Regions from separate parts of the Moritella yayanosii genome, predicted to be linked through region 2. Evidence: riboswitches for the same ligand, from Rfam matches in the RefSeq annotation. Region 2 holds a riboswitch; the other holds the start of a gene.
The links. A riboswitch is a leader RNA that binds a small molecule or an ion and turns the genes downstream of it on or off. The one in region 2 is predicted to bind thiamine pyrophosphate.
Positions count from the first base shown of each region.

Region 1 (8,056 bases), 2.4 Mb from region 2:
TTAAACGTGGGAAAGAAATTGAATACTTGGTTTGCCAATAACGTTTTTGCAAATAATCTAAATGCGCAGCTACATGGAAACAGTCGGTACGCCATTCATCCAAGCCAATTAATGCACCTAGTCCCATTTTATGAATGCCAGCTTTGCCTAACCGGTCTGGGGTTTCAATTCGATATTTAAAATCGGACTTCTTACCTTTGAGATGATGCTCGGCATACGTCCGGGGATGATAGGTTTCTTGATATACCAATACTGAATCTAACCCCAATTCTTTTAGCTCTTCATAATCGGCTTGTTCTAGCGGCTGCACTTCCAAGGATAAATGCGAGAACTGCGATTTCAATTCAGTAAATACCTGACGAAAATACGGCATCCCCACTTTACGTTCCGACTCACCCGCCACTAATAACAAATGATCAAAACCCATTTTTTTAATCGCGCGCGCTTCACTGTTTAACTGCTTCATATCCAGCGTGGTACGACGAATTTTGTTATGCATCGAAAAACCACAATAGGTACAAATATTAGAGCACATATTAGAAAGGTATAACGGCACATAGAATTGGATAGTATTACCAAAACGTTGCCGCGTTAACTGGACACTACGTTGGGCCATCTGCTCTAAATAAGGTTCTGCCGCAGGTGAAATTAAGGCTTGAAAGTCATCTAGATCGAGTCGAGACTTCGATAATGCCCGTTCAACATCTGCTGCCGTTTTGGCATAAATAGATAAGCGAATATCATCCCAATCTAATTTTTGTAATTGCTCGTAAAAGCTCATATTTAACCCTTAAGTTGGCGTTATTACAGATCTAAAAATGCCGTCAATGGACTAGAAGCAACCGCAGTCTGCGCCTGACTACCTAACCCAGCTAAATAAGCTTGGCGACCAGCTTGCACCGCTAACGCAAATGCTTGGCTCATTGCTACCGGGTCTTTCGCCACCGCAATCGCAGTATTAACCAGTACCGCATCCGCGCCCATTTCCATGGCTAACGCCGCATGTGATGGCGCGCCAATCCCGGCATCAACAATCACAGGGACTGTCGATTGCTCAATAATAATCTCTAAGAACTCTGCAGTGAGAATGCCTTTGTTTGAACCAATCGGTGCGCCCAATGGCATCACAGCCGCAGTACCCACCGCTTCCAAACGTTTACACAATACCGGGTCGGCATGAATGTAGGGCAATACATGGAAACCATCACGCGCTAATTGTTCTGTGGCCTTTAAGGTTTCAATTGGATCGGGTAGTAAATATTTTGGATCCGGATGAATTTCTAATTTAATCCAATTGGTTTGCAATGCTTCACGTGCTAATTGCGCCGCATATACCGCTTCTTTTGCATCACGCGCACCAGACGTATTGGGTAATAAGTGCATGCCAGCTGCAATCAAAGGTTTAAGAATATCATCCTCTTGATTGGCTAAATCAATGCGTTTTAATGCCATGGTCACTAACTGGGATTGAGATGCAATCAAGGCAGCAGCCATTATTTTTTGATCGCTAAATTTACCCGTGCCAGTAAATAGCCGTGATGAAAAGGTTTTATCGGCAATGACAAGCTCATCGCTTGGTAATATGAATGTTGGGTTTAATGTTGTTACTGACATTTAGCCTCCTGCAATGGCTTGAAATAAAGTCACTTGATCATTTTCTGACAACTGAAAGTCATCCCAGTTTTGACGGGTAATAATGGTTTGGTTCACCGCTACCGCAATGCCTTTTTCCGGTTGTGCTAATACCGTTAACAATGACGTAATACTGGTCACTGCTAGGTTTTTAATTTCATCGTTAATGATTAATTTCATCTTATATTCCTGTCCCTCACATCCAAATATTCAGCCATGAGGTTATTTAATTAACTGCTTAGTCTTAGTCTTAGTATTTATATTCAATACTTATATTTCGTATTGGTATTAACGACTTGCGCACACCGCGCAATCTGGATCTTTCGCGACCGAGAGGTGCTGCCATTGCAAGGTTTTACCATCAAAGCGCATTAACCGATTAAGTGATGACAACGGCATACCGGTTAAATATTTAATCGCTTCCAGTGCTTGTAATGATCCAACAATGCCAACCAAGGGACCGAGTACCCCTGACGTACTGCAATTATTTACGGCTGCAGTGTCATCAAAAGGATATAAGCAGTGATAACACGCCGAATCAGCTAATTGTGCGTTAAACGAGATCAACTGTCCTTCCATGCGAATACCTGCGCCGACAATTAACGGTATTTTCTGGATCACACAGATCTTGTTTATCGCTTGCCTGGTCGGCATGTTATCGCTGCAATCAATCACCAAATCAACTTGGGATAGCATGTCTGCCATTTGATTATTGGCACTATCGAGGGTTAACCGCTGCGCGATTGCAGTGACATTTACATGGGGATTAAGCAGCGCTAACGAAGCTTTTGCCGCACTCACCTTAGCCTGCTTTAACTGCTGTTGTGTGAAAATAATTTGTCGTTGTAGATTACTTAACTCAACCTGGTCATCATCGACTAAATAGAGATGACCAACACCGGCAGCAGCCAAATACAGCGCAACAGGCGCGCCAAGACCACCGACACCAACAATCAATACCTTGGCATTGCGCAGTGCTAATTGGCCCTGCTCGCCGATATCTTCAAGCAGTAAATGCGCGCTATAACGCATATATTCCTGATCACTTAATCCGGTCATATTCATCCTGTTATATTAATCGTTCGCACATGCTAAGACTGAATGTGGTTCAGCAATCGCCAGTAAATCAGCAATAGCTTGTTTATAATCGTCAGCGCGAGTAATTGCCGTTACCACCGCCACACTACCCACACCTGTTGCGGCCACAAGCCGGGCACGTGCGATACTAATACCGCCGATAGCCACTAACGGATAGTCCTGCATTAAATCAGCATAACGCTGTAAACGCTGTAATCCCTGGGGTTTTGATGGCATATCCTTGGTCACTGTCGGATAAATATGACCAAGAGCGATATAACTCGGTTTTATTTGGTGAGCACGTAATATTTCATAATAACCGTGGGTGCTTAAACCCAGTTTCAAACCGGCTGTTTTTATCGCCTCAAAATCGGCAAACAGCATATCTTCTTGGCCTAAATGCACACCATAGGCCCCGTGATCAATGGCTAATTGCCAATAATCATTGATAAATAGACGTGCTTGATATTGACGGCCTAATGCCACGGCCGCTTTAATATCATCAACCACTTCGGCTGGGGTTTTATCTTTAATGCGTAATTGCAGGGTCTTCACCCCTTGCTGCAATACTTTTTCTAACCATGCCACTGTATCCACCACCGGATACAGTCCGAGTCGGTTCGTATCACAAGGCGCAAAATCATAAGCCAATTGCATTTGCGGTGCTAAGCCAAGCTGATCGCCCAATACTGTGTTCGGTAATACAACCTCTGGGAAATCACGGCGATCGGTAGGCCATGCGTCTGCGGTTTGATTTAAGTAAGCTCTGGCTACCACCAATGCATCATCAATAGGATAATCTTGGGCGATCACGGTTGCCAATGCCGAAGAAAAAATACCCTTGTGTTCATCTTTGCTTCGTGGCGTTAATGTCGCGCTTGGTGACGATAATAAGATTTCACGTTGTCCGTCAATATAAACATCGAGGGCGATAGATTGCTGCTTATCATCATGATAGCTGTTAACCGTAATCGCTTTCGCACAAACACCTTTGACACCGACACTCAGTAGTGTGTTAATCGCTTGTTTCGTCGCACTAAATAACTTCGCAGCGTCAGACCCGCCTTGCTCTTGCGGTAGGATCAATACATCCACGATCGGTAATAAGCGTATTTTAATCGTATTAATCAGCACTGAGTCTGCCGATTCAGCCTTTGCCATATCCGATAATGAAATGGATAACGGCTCATAGATAACACTGAGTTCTGGATGTAGTTGCTTATAAGCTTGTAAAAAATCAGCTAATATCGCCACATGCGAGGTTGTCGCTATCACCCCTATTTTAATGGCAGATGCCACAGGTGCAGCAGTCAATATCGCTAACTCAGCAGCAAAATCCGCATCGGATAACAGTGGCGTCGATACATGATAACCACTCCCACCCAACGCATTAATGGTATTAATATCGGCTTGAGTCGCAGCATTATCGCGAGCAGCAAGGCTCGCGATAGTCCAAATAATGGCTTGAGTCATTAAGTTATTATTCCACGTTCACAGGTGTAGATTCAGACACTCGACCATTTACCGCATCATGTGTAGGTGAGAGGTATAATTCAGCACCGTGCTTTTTAAATTCTTCCGACATCAGCTGCATCCCCGCTTCGGCATCAATTACAACCACTTCGTCAAGTAATTGAATACTGATTTTTTCTTGCTCGGCAGTGTAATCGCGGACATCTTGTGAGATCTTCATTGAGCAGAATTTTGGTCCACACATAGAACAGAAATGCGCAACTTTGCCGGATTCTTGGGGGATATTTTCATCGTGATAAGCGCGTGCAGTATCAGGGTCTAATGCCAGATTAAATTGATCATTCCAACGGAATTCAAAACGCGCTTTCGACATGGCATTGTCACGGATTTGAGCACCCGGGAAACCTTTCGCTAAATCAGCCGCATGCGCAGCGATCTTATAGGTGATCATGCCTTGCTTAACGTCTTCTTTATTCGGCAAACCTAAATGTTCTTTGGGTGTCACATAACACAACATGGCACAACCGTACCAGCCGATTTGTGCGGCACCAATGCCCGAAGTAAAATGGTCGTAACCAGGAGCAATATCAGTCGTCAATGGACCTAAAGTATAGAAAGGTGCTTCATGACAAATATCGAGTTGCTTTTCAACATTCACTTTAATCATGTGCATTGGGATATGACCAGGACCTTCGATAATAACTTGTACGTCTTGCTCCCACGCCACTTTCGTTAACTCACCTAAGGTTGCTAATTCGGCAAATTGAGCTTCATCATTGGCATCAGCCGCACAACCTGGACGCATGCCATCACCTAACGACAGAGATACATCGTAGGCTTTACAAATCGCGCAGATCTCTTCGAAATGATCATAAGCAAAGTTTTCTTTATGATGCGTCAAACACCATTTAGCCATGATCGAACCACCACGCGACACGATCCCGGTAAGGCGTTTTGCCGTCATTGGTATATAACGCAATAATACACCTGCATGAATAGTGAAGTAATCAACGCCCTGCTCTGCTTGTTCGATCAAGGTATCGCGGAATACTTCCCAAGTAAGATCCTCAGCGATCCCATTTACCTTCTCTAACGCCTGATAGATCGGCACAGTACCGATTGGCACCGGTGAATTACGCAGGATCCACTCACGGGTTTCATGAATATTACGGCCTGTGGATAAGTCCATTACCGTGTCAGCACCCCAGCGTGTCGCCCACACTAGCTTCTCGACTTCTTCTTCAATCGACGATGTGACCGACGAATTACCAATATTGGCGTTTACTTTCACAAGAAAGTTACGACCGATGATCATCGGCTCAGATTCGGGATGATTGATGTTGGCAGGGATGATCGCACGACCACGCGCCACTTCATCACGAACAAATTCAGGTGTGATCTTTTCCGGAATACTGGCGCCAAAATCATTACCTGCATGTTGTTTTAATAACAGCTCATTATGGATCAACTCTCGGCCCATGTTTTCACGGATCGCGATGTATTCCATTTCCGGCGTGATGATGCCTTTGCGGGCATAATGCATCTGGGTAACGTTTTGACCGTCAATAGCTTTGATTGGTTTTGGTAGATGTTCAAAGCGGATATGGTCAATACCGTCATCGGCAAGACGCTGTTGAGCAAAGTGCGACGTCACGATTTCGAGTTCTTCAATGTCGTTACGCTCAGCGACCCACCCCTGTCTTAACTTCGGTAAACCTTGGTGAACGTTTATTTCAATCGCGGGATCGGTGTAGGCACCCGATGTATCGTAGATTGGAATCGATTCATTTTGCTCATAAATCGGATCGTCTTTACTGCCTGCCACTAACGTCTCATCAAGATTGATCTTGCGCATCGCCACTCGAATATCGTCACGGCTACCGGTCAGATGAAATTTTTCTGAATTAGGAAATGGTTCGCAACTGAGATTGTTAATAAATTCTTGAGCGTTTTCACGGTTTTCACGACGTGTAGGTTTTTTGGTATTATTGCTTTGATTTATATTGGTAGTAGACATAGCATTCATTCCTTTCTAATAAGATGATTGCTTGTCGTTGAGTATGTGTGGAAAGTAGTGATACAGATATGGTGATTGTTTATGTTATCAAAGCCGCCTTAAAATCCCTCTGGCAAACCTCGAATCGCACTCACATTATTGTATTAATCACTCTTGTTTCCTTACGCAGGTATTAGCCTGATCAGGTTCCACGGATCCCATATTTAAATGGTCTCAGCCCTAAAGCACTCCGACAAGATGCACGAGTATAGACTAAAATGTGAAGCGGAAACAAGAGTAACCGTGATTAATCCTCTCTTTCTACAGGTTCTGTACACATCATGTCTGACAACGAAGGTCGATCTGCAGAGCCATTAATACTAATAGTACATTGTCGATGATAGTCAGTAAAGTAACTAATAAGCATTTTCAACAGGCATAAAAAAATCCCCAGGACTATCGAAATAGTATTGGGGATTTATGTTAGCTGTAAAAGACTACAACTTTATCTACTCAATAAAAAGGCAAAGTATCAGTGGGCCTGTGACTCTTCCTTTTTACTTTAATTGCATTCAGCAAATCAATTAAAGGTTATTTAGTAGGTTTGCTAAGTTCTGTTCAGCTTCATCAGTGGTAATTTCTTGCATTACTTCTTCTACTTTACCAGCACGTTTTTTTGCACGTTCTTGGTGATAAGAGAAGCCTGTACCTGCAGGAATTAAACGACCAACGATAACGTTCTCTTTCAGACCACGAAGGTCATCAATCTTACCATGAACAGCAGCGTCGGTTAGAACACGTGTTGTTTCTTGGAACGATGCAGCTGAGATAAATGATTCAGTTGCAAGAGATGCTTTGGTAATACCCATAAGTATGTGCTGATACACGGCTGGTTGCTTGCCTTCGGCTATTAACTGACGGTTAGCAATTTTCAGACGTGACACTTCAGCTAACTCACCTTCTAGGAAATGACTATCTCCAGCAGAGATTACGTTAGCTTTACGTAGCATTTGACGAACGATAGTTTCAATGTGCTTATCGTTAATCTTTACACCCTGTAAACGGTATACTTCTTGAACTTCGTTCGCGATATAGTTCGCAACATGGCTAATACCACGTAGACGTAAGATATCGTGTGCTGATTCAGGACCATCGGCGATAACTTCACCTTTAGTAACCTTCTCACCTTCGAACACGTTCAAGTGACGCCATTTATGGATCATCTCTTCGTAAGCTTCAGCACCATCAGTCGGTGTGATCACTAGACGACGTTTACCTTTAGTTTCTTTACCGAAACTAATAGTACCTGAGATTTCCGCTAAGATAGCTGCATCTTTTGGCTGACGTGCTTCGAACAGATCCGCTACGCGTGGTAGACCACCCGTAATATCACGTGTTTTAGAGCTTTCTTGAGGAATACGTGCTAACGCTTCACCAATAGTCACTAATGCGCCATCTTCTAAGTTAACGATTGCATTTGAAGGTAAGAAGTATTGTGCCACAACTTCAGTACCAGGAATGAATAAATCATTACCTGCTGCATCAACAAGCTTAACCATAGGACGTAAATCTTTACCAGCGGCAACACGTGCTGCAGGATCCAGAATTACCGTGCTAGATAAACCAGTTAGATCATCAGTTTGCTTAGTAACCGTAATACTCTCAATTAAGTCAACAAACTTAATTTGACCAGCCACCTCGGTGATGATTGGGTGAGTATGCGGGTCCCAGTTAGCAATAATGTCACCAGATACAACAGCTGCGCCGTCTTTATATTCAACAACAGAACCGTAAGGTAATTTATGGCTTTCTTTAGTACGACCATTTTCATCAATAATCGTAATGACTGATGAACGTGACGTAATAACCAGTTTGCCT
Region 1 covers NZ_LS483250.1:2,774,065-2,782,120, forward strand. The annotation lists gene thiH (2-iminoacetate synthase ThiH) at 1-781, opposite strand, end outside; gene MORIYA_RS12865 (thiazole synthase) at 805-1,614, opposite strand; gene thiS (sulfur carrier protein ThiS) at 1,615-1,812, opposite strand; gene MORIYA_RS12875 (HesA/MoeB/ThiF family protein) at 1,921-2,691, opposite strand; gene thiE (thiamine phosphate synthase) at 2,707-4,182, opposite strand; gene thiC (phosphomethylpyrimidine synthase ThiC) at 4,190-6,208, opposite strand; TPP riboswitch at 6,340-6,441, opposite strand; gene rpoC (DNA-directed RNA polymerase subunit beta') at 6,763-8,056, opposite strand, start outside.
Region 1: linked by a shared signal. The riboswitch ahead of thiC (phosphomethylpyrimidine synthase ThiC) and the one ahead of thiD (bifunctional hydroxymethylpyrimidine kinase/phosphomethylpyrimidine kinase) in region 2 are both predicted to bind thiamine pyrophosphate.

Region 2 (8,056 bases):
TTGATCCGGGTGCACGGATTGGCGATTGGCTCGCAATCGCAAAATTCATTTGAACGCTTGGAAGATATTATTGAAGCGGGGATCTTACCGCCGTCAAAAGCGCAGGATCTACACCATGCGATGGAATTGATTTCCTTAGTACGTTTACGCCACCAAGCGTTAGACGTAGAATCGGAAATTGAACCGGATAATAATATCGAACCAGAGAATATGTCGGAATTTGAGCGCCGTAATCTTAAAGATGCATTTTTGGTGTTAAGTAACGCCCAGAACTTTTTAAAGTATCGTTATACTGCGAATAAAATGCAGGGATTATGAATGCACAATTTTATTAATAAAGAGATTTTAAACTGGGGCGCGTTCTATAAACTGAAAATAGAGCAGAGCAAGGATAAACGTTTAAAGTCTTTTTATCGCGCGGGTACGTATCACGATGAAACGAAATTAGGTGATATTGATTTTGTTGCATTAGATTTTGAAACGACGGGGCTAGACTCTGAACAAAACAGTATTATTAGCATTGGTCTGGTACCGTTTAATTTAAAACGTATTTTTTGTCGTCAAGCGCAGCACTGGTATATTGAGCCTGAAGATAAGCTGAAAGAAAATTCCATTATTATTCATGGTATTACTCATACTGACTTGAAAGGTGCACCTGACTTATTGCGTATTCTAGAACCCGTATTAGATGCGTTAGCTGGCAAGGTTGTAGTGGTTCATTACCGCCGTATTGAACGTGATTTTTTTGATAATCATCTCCGCAGTTTTATTAATGAAGGCATTGTGTTTCCGGTTATCGATACTATGCAGATTGAAGCAGATGTTCAGGAATCGCAAAATAAGGGTTTTTTTAGCCTGTTTAAACCCAAGAAACGCCAAGAGTCGATTCGTCTTGCTAATAGCCGTGCACGTTATAATTTACCCGCCTATCCGCCACATGATGCATTAACGGATGCCATTGCGACAGCCGAGTTATTACAAGCGCAGATCCATTATCACTTTTCACCTGATACGCCGATTAAACAACTGTGGTTATAGCTAAAGATTGAAGTAAGTTTGGTTTGAACAAAATAGCCCGTTAATATTTTATGATATAACGGGCTATTTTTATGGATCTGGTTATTTGGTGTTAGTTATTTGGCTTTCCTTAAGATACATCAAGTCCTTGCTGCCAAAATGCAATTTCCATACGCGTCGCCGTTCTAAACACATGAATTAGATTGCGGCCACGTTGACTGTTGACGTCAATCTCAGCGAGTAACTCATCAAGATGTGCAGTGCCTTGTGCGACCCCTTGTTGGAATTCATCTCCACTATAGAGTTCAATCCAACTGGCAAACGGGTTATCAATTAGCTTGGTGTTTGCATCTGCAGCGAGATTACGGCCAATTTCGGCGTAACCAATAGAACAGGGCGCTAGCGCAGCGTAGAGATCGACAATATCCCCCGCCATACCGGCATCGAGCACATAACGGGTGTAAGCAACGGTGCCAAAGTCTTCTGGTTCTGCTTCTAAATCTGATTCTGTTAATCCCCACTTGCCACAGTAAGTAATGTGGTGACCAATTTCAGAATCCAGTAATGCATGGACACTCGGCAGTGCTTTACGCATATCCGCGAGGGTACGGGCTTTGTAAATGGCTAACGCGTAAGCACGGGCATATTGTTTTAGAAATAAGAAATCTTGCTTAAGGTAATGTAAGTAACTCGGCTGTGCTAATGTTCCTTGTGCTAATTGTTGTACAAACGTATGTTGAGTATACGCCTGCCAATCTTCACGACAGGCATTGATTAGATCTTGATGATTCATAATTTTCTCGATGATTGTCTACAACAATGGCGAATTACAGCGTCGGCACATAATCTTGTGCTTTGGGTAATGTTTTGATGATCTTTTGCGAATACATGAATGCGGCATAATCGTCATAACGTTTTAAATCAACCGCTGAAGGACGCAGCGCGAAACGAGTAAGGGTATCGTTCCAAGCGCGTTTATTTAACTCGTTATTTAATGTGTCAGGTGCATAAGCAACAAACTCTTTCCACGATGCTTGTGGGTGATTAACTATGTAGATTGTTGCCTTCTCCAAGGCTTTATTAAAGGCTTGGATAGCGGTTTTGTCATAGGTATTGGCGTTAGCGACAAATATTAATTCGTCATAAGCTGGTACACCGTGTTCTTCTGGGAAGAATGCTTTGGCTTTAAAGCCTTCAAGTTCCAGTTGATGGATTTCAAAGTTACGTAAGCCACCCCAGATTGCATCCACTTTACCTGATGCAAGTGATGATGATAGCGCCCAACCAACATTAATTATTTGTACGTCATCATAATTAACGCCGCCAGTCTTTAACATAGTGCCGATTGTTGCTTCTTCATTACCCGCAATGGCGATACCAATTTTTTTACCTTTAAAATCAGACATGTCGTTAATTTTGTTGTTGTCGAGCACCATTAAGGTATTAAGGGGTGTTGCGATCAAGGTTGCAGAACGGATAAGCGGTAAGCCAGCCGCGACATCAATGGTTAAATTAGGTTGATAGGTGATCGCCAGATCAATTTTGTTCGCGGCGACAAGTTTTGGTGGCATGCTTGGATCTGAGGGTTCTTGGATCACGACATTGATGCCTTGCTCTGCAAAGTAGCCGCGCTCTTTAGCAATAATAATAGGGCCGTGGTTCGGATTAACAAACCAATCTAACATCAGGGTTAGGGTCTTTGTTTCTGCCTGTACATTTGCCGACAATATAGCCGCGGTAAATGCCGCAGCCTTGAGTAAAGTGTTGTTTTTCATTAAATGTCCTTTTTATATTTATATTGTTGTATTTAATATGAGTGCATTCGTTATTTTTAATAAACACTGTGTTAGTCACAGCTGCTTGATTATTTTTCCCAAGGAATGAGTTTTTTCAATGCTTTGTCAGTGACAAAATAAAGCAAGACTGACAGGGCGGATAGGATCAGCAATGCGGCAAACATTTCATCAATCATCATGCGTGCATTAGCCTGGAGCATGAGATAACCCAAGCCAGCACTCGAACCGACCCATTCACCTGCTACGGCGCCAATCGGTGCAATAACGACAGCAACACGGATACCCGATGCTAATGTCGGCAGTGACGCAGGCAGTTGAATATGGCGTAACAGCTGCCATTTAGTCGCGCCCATGGTTTTAGCCAGATCTAAATAACCGGTTGGGGTATTACGTAAACCGTCATAACAACAGGTCGTGACGGGGAAGAAGATAATTAAGGCGGCCATGACAATCTTGGATGCCATGCCATAACCCAGCCACAGCATCAATACTGGTGCAATGGCGAATACTGGGATCGCTTGACTGGCAATTAATATAGGTAATAACCAATGCTTAATGGGTTTAAACAACAGCATCTGCAGCGCAAAAAATAGCCCCATAAATAAACCGAGTAACAAGCCAAATACAATTTCTTGCGCGGTGACGAATGTGTGTTTTAACAAGACGTCATGACGCTCGATTAAACGTTCAAAAACAGCGAGTGGCGCGGGAAGAATGAAAGAAGGCATGTCAAAAATTACCACAATACTTTGCCATAATCCGATGATAACCAGTGCACTAATGATCATGCGCAGTACCGGGCTAATCGGGACTTGTTGCTGCTTGCCGTGGCTATTTTGCTGATGGTTAAGGTTTGAATTAACGATGTTATTCATGTTCAGTGCCATATTCCTGTGCTAAACAAGTCATGATTTGTTGCTGTAACTGTGCACATTCAGCATCGAATGGGCGGGGTGTCGCTGTTGATGGTACTTGCAAACGTTCTGCGGCAGCAGGATTGCCTTGCATAATATAAATTTGATCGGCGAGGCGGATCGCTTCTTGCGGTTCGTGGGTAATTAACACCACGGTTTTATTCTTTAGCAATTCACAGGCGAGATCTTGTAATCGATAACGGGTGACGGCGTCCAAAGCAGAAAAGGGTTCATCCATTAATACCACAGGTTTGTCTTGCATTAATGTTCTCGCCAATGCCGCTCGTTGACGCATACCGCCAGACAGTTGTTGCGGAAAATGATGGGCGTTATCAGCAAGACCAACTTTAGCGAGCAGGGTCAGCGCTTTATCTTTGCCTGCCTTAGATGTCTTGGCACCGAATTTACTGCTTAACGTGACATTATCGAGCACGGATAACCAAGGCAGTAGCAAGTCTTGCTGGGCCATGTAAGCAATTTGATTACTTAAATCAGGTAGTTCTCGATTATTAGCGCTAATTGACAGTGCACCTGACCACGTCACTTGCTGATCTAATAAGCCCGCAAGATAACGTAGCATCGAGGTTTTACCACAGCCGCTACGACCTAAAATACAGGTCCACTGCCGAGCCGGCATAACCATATTAAGGTTGCTTAATACGGGGTCAATACTGTCGTTATAACGTAAATAACCGTTGGTAATGGTCATGTTTACGGCAAGGCTATTTTTGCTATTTTCAGGTACTAACATTACCTGTGATGAGCTAGACATCGGCATGGCCAGCAAAGAAGTGATTTACTGGACCATGGCCGCTACCAATATCTAATTCATCCGCATGGGCAATGGCATTGGAGATGTATTGCTTACCCAATTTAACGGCTTGTAGTAGATCATGGCCTTGAGCTAAATAGGATGCGATGGCAGAAGACAGGGTGCAGCCAGTGCCATGAGTATTGTGGGTATGAATACGTTTTGCGGTTAACTGCTGAAAATGGTCTTGGAAGATGAGCAGGTCATTACTGTTTTCATCTTGTTCTAAATGACCGCCTTTTAATAATACCGCATTGACATTAAGCTGACGTAATTCGCAGATCATGTCACCCATCGCATCTTCATTGGTCGGAACGTCTGAACCAATTAAAGCCGCGCCTTCAGGCAGGTTCGGGGTGATCAAGTCGGCTAATGGTAGCAGTTCTGATTTAAGCGTGCTGATCGCAGATTCTTTTAGCAATAAATCGCCGCTGGTGGCGACCATAACCGGATCAACGACTAAAAAGGCGGGCTTGTATTGTTTTATTTTAGCGGCAACGACTTTGATAATATCGCAGTCTGCCAGCATCCCAACTTTAACGGCAACGATGTTTAAATCGCTAAAGACGGCATCAAGTTGCTTTTCGACATGTTCCAGTGGAATGGGGAAAATAGCGGATACGCCAAGGGTATTCTGCGCGGTAATAGCTGTTATGACAGAACAAGCGTAGCTACCGGTTGCCGATATGGCTTTGATATCAGCTTGAATACCTGCACCTCCACCACTATCAGAACCTGCGATCGTTAATACGATAGGTATTGATGGTTTTTGTTTTAATGAAGCTGGTGTTGATGTGTCATTTTTTGAGATACTGTGTTTTGATAAAACGTCAGTGGGTGTAACCTTTAGCATAAATATCCCTAGTACAGACGTATAGGAACTTTATCAAGCCAAAGATTGAGAGACGTAGGAGGTCAAATCTTGAGAAGCGAGATGGATAGTTCCCTACGTCAGTGTTAACTGAATCAGGTTCAACGGGTCTCGCAATTAATGTGCGATCTCAGCTTATTAGGCCCCCCGACTATATAAGTGGCAATAGTAACAAGTTTTGCTAAAAGCGCAATAGCCAGTTACTTATATTAGAATAACGTTAGGCGATTGATTTATCGTATATAAAGAAAAGGCCAATTAACGATGTACTGATACCAAACACTGGTTTGTGTACATCAAAACCCCATTTTGGACGTTATCTTGTCCGACCGTATAATCAGTGTTGTCAGTACTGTATTAATCCTTATTAGTCCTCAGTTAGAACAGTCCTGTCCGATATCGTGTATCTGTTTGTTATCGTAAAATGTATCCGTATAGCAGGTAGCTGAGGTGTGAAAAGCGCGTCTCAATGTTCAGTATAGACTAGCTTTAATTACCATTCTAAATAGAGAGTTTGGTTGCGTAAATGTTGACAAGTTGTAAAAATTAAATAGTATTAAGTGAAACTTAAACATTGTCGACAATCTTATGCCTTTAGATGATCCAACAAAAATAGTCGCTGTGACTACAGCCGATAAAGTCTTTGAACAAATGCAGCGTGCCATTGTTGAAGGTGAGATCCTTGCTGGCAGTAAGATCAGTGAGCCAGAACTCGCAAAGCAATATCAAGTCAGCCGTTCTACCCTTCGCGAAGCATTAAACCGATTAGAGAAATGTCATTTAATTGAACGTAAAGCCAATGTTGGCTCACGGGTGGTGCAATGCACAACGCAAGGATTACTCGACCTGTATTTTGTGCGCGAAGCGTTAGAAGGCATGGCATGCAGGCAAGCGGCAGAGAACATGAGTGATGCTGAAATTGTCGACATGAAGGCCATGCTTAATCAACACGCGACGTCACAAGCACTAAAAGATGGCGTTGCTTATTATCAAGAAGAAGGTGATTTAGATTTTCATTATAAAGTCATCTTGGGCAGTCATAATGCCCAACTCATTCAATTAATATGTGGTCAGCTCTATCATTTAGTGCGTATGTACCGCTGTCAGTTTGGTATGCATAGCCCCAGAGCCAGCCGCGCTTTTTCAGAACACGCCCAGATTATCGAAGCCATCAGTGATCGAGATGGAGAATTAGCCGAAATGCTGATGCGTCGTCATATCGCCGCGTCACGTAAAAACATTGAAACTAAAATTGCACGTCAACTAGCCGCAGAATTAAAGACGGGCACTACACCCGTTCAAGGAGAGCAATAATATGTCTACAGAATCATCGTCTCAACGTTTATCCCCCGGCGCTAAATTCCGTTTAGCCCTGGCTAATAATAAACCCTTACAAGTTGTCGGTACGATTAATGCCTATTGCGCGATGATGGCTGAACAATTAGGCCATCAGGCGATCTATTTATCTGGTGGCGGTGTGGCGAATGCGTCTTACGGTTTACCGGATTTAGGCATGACGTCATTGAATGATGTGATCGCTGATGTGCAGCGTATTACCGCCGCATCGAGCTTACCTTTACTGGTTGATATCGATACCGGTTGGGGCGGGGCTTTTAACATCGCTAAAACCATTCGCGATATGGAAAAAGCCGGCGCCGCAGCGGTGCATTTAGAAGACCAAGTCGCACAAAAGCGTTGTGGTCATCGTCCCAATAAAGAAATTGTGTCGACAGCAGAGATGGTTGATCGTATTCGCGCTGCTGTTGATGCGCGTACTGATGCTGACTTTTTCATTATGGCGCGTACCGATTCATTCGCACAAGAGGGTTTGGAAGCTGCGATAGCCAGAGCACAAGCCTATGTTGACGCGGGTGCTGACGGTATTTTTGCTGAAGCGGTGAAAACAGAAGCCCATTACCGTGCATTCTCGGCAGCGTTAGATGTGCCTATTTTGGCAAATATTACGGAGTTTGGGCAAACCGAACTATGGAATAAACAGCAACTTGGAGAGTGGGGTTGTGCCATGGTGCTGTACCCATTATCTGCATTCCGCGCGATGAATAAAGCCGCTGAATTAGTTTATAAAACCTTATTGAGCGATGGCGACCAAAAAGCCGTGGTTGATAATATGCAAACGCGTATGGATTTATACGATTATCTCGGTTATCACGATTACGAGCAAAAACTGGATGTATTGTTCTCGGAAGGCAAGAATAAATAACCGCTATGATTAAAGTAATGTGAAACAAAGATTCAATAAATTGGATGAATAATAGCAAGCAGGATGTTCAGGATTATAGGTTTTAGGATGCATATGGAAGTAACTTGGGTATCGATTTGCTATTAACAGATTGAAATTAATTAAGGGAATAATTATGACAGATAAAAAACTATCAGGTGCCGGTTTACGTGGTCAAAGTGCAGGTGAAACAAAATTATGTACGGTGGGTAAATCAGGCAGCGGCTTAACGTATTGCGGTTATGATATTGCTGATCTTGCCGAAAATTCAACGTTTGAAGAAGTCGCTTATTTATTGTTTAACGGTGAATTACCGACACTTGACCAGCTTGAAACATACAAAGCTGAATTGCATACCCTGCGTGATTTACCGCAATCGTTAAAAGAAGTGTTACAGCATATCCCAGC
Region 2 covers NZ_LS483250.1:372,076-380,131, forward strand. The annotation lists gene MORIYA_RS01680 (DUF294 nucleotidyltransferase-like domain-containing protein) at 1-318, shown strand, start outside; gene MORIYA_RS01685 (3'-5' exonuclease) at 319-1,038, shown strand; gene tenA (thiaminase II) at 1,148-1,810, opposite strand; gene MORIYA_RS01695 (ABC transporter substrate-binding protein) at 1,845-2,792, opposite strand; gene MORIYA_RS01700 (ABC transporter permease) at 2,882-3,688, opposite strand; gene MORIYA_RS01705 (ABC transporter ATP-binding protein) at 3,681-4,499, opposite strand; gene thiD (bifunctional hydroxymethylpyrimidine kinase/phosphomethylpyrimidine kinase) at 4,492-5,391, opposite strand; TPP riboswitch at 5,465-5,569, opposite strand; gene MORIYA_RS01715 (GntR family transcriptional regulator) at 5,998-6,723, shown strand; gene prpB (methylisocitrate lyase) at 6,725-7,630, shown strand; gene prpC (bifunctional 2-methylcitrate synthase/citrate synthase) at 7,785-8,056, shown strand, end outside.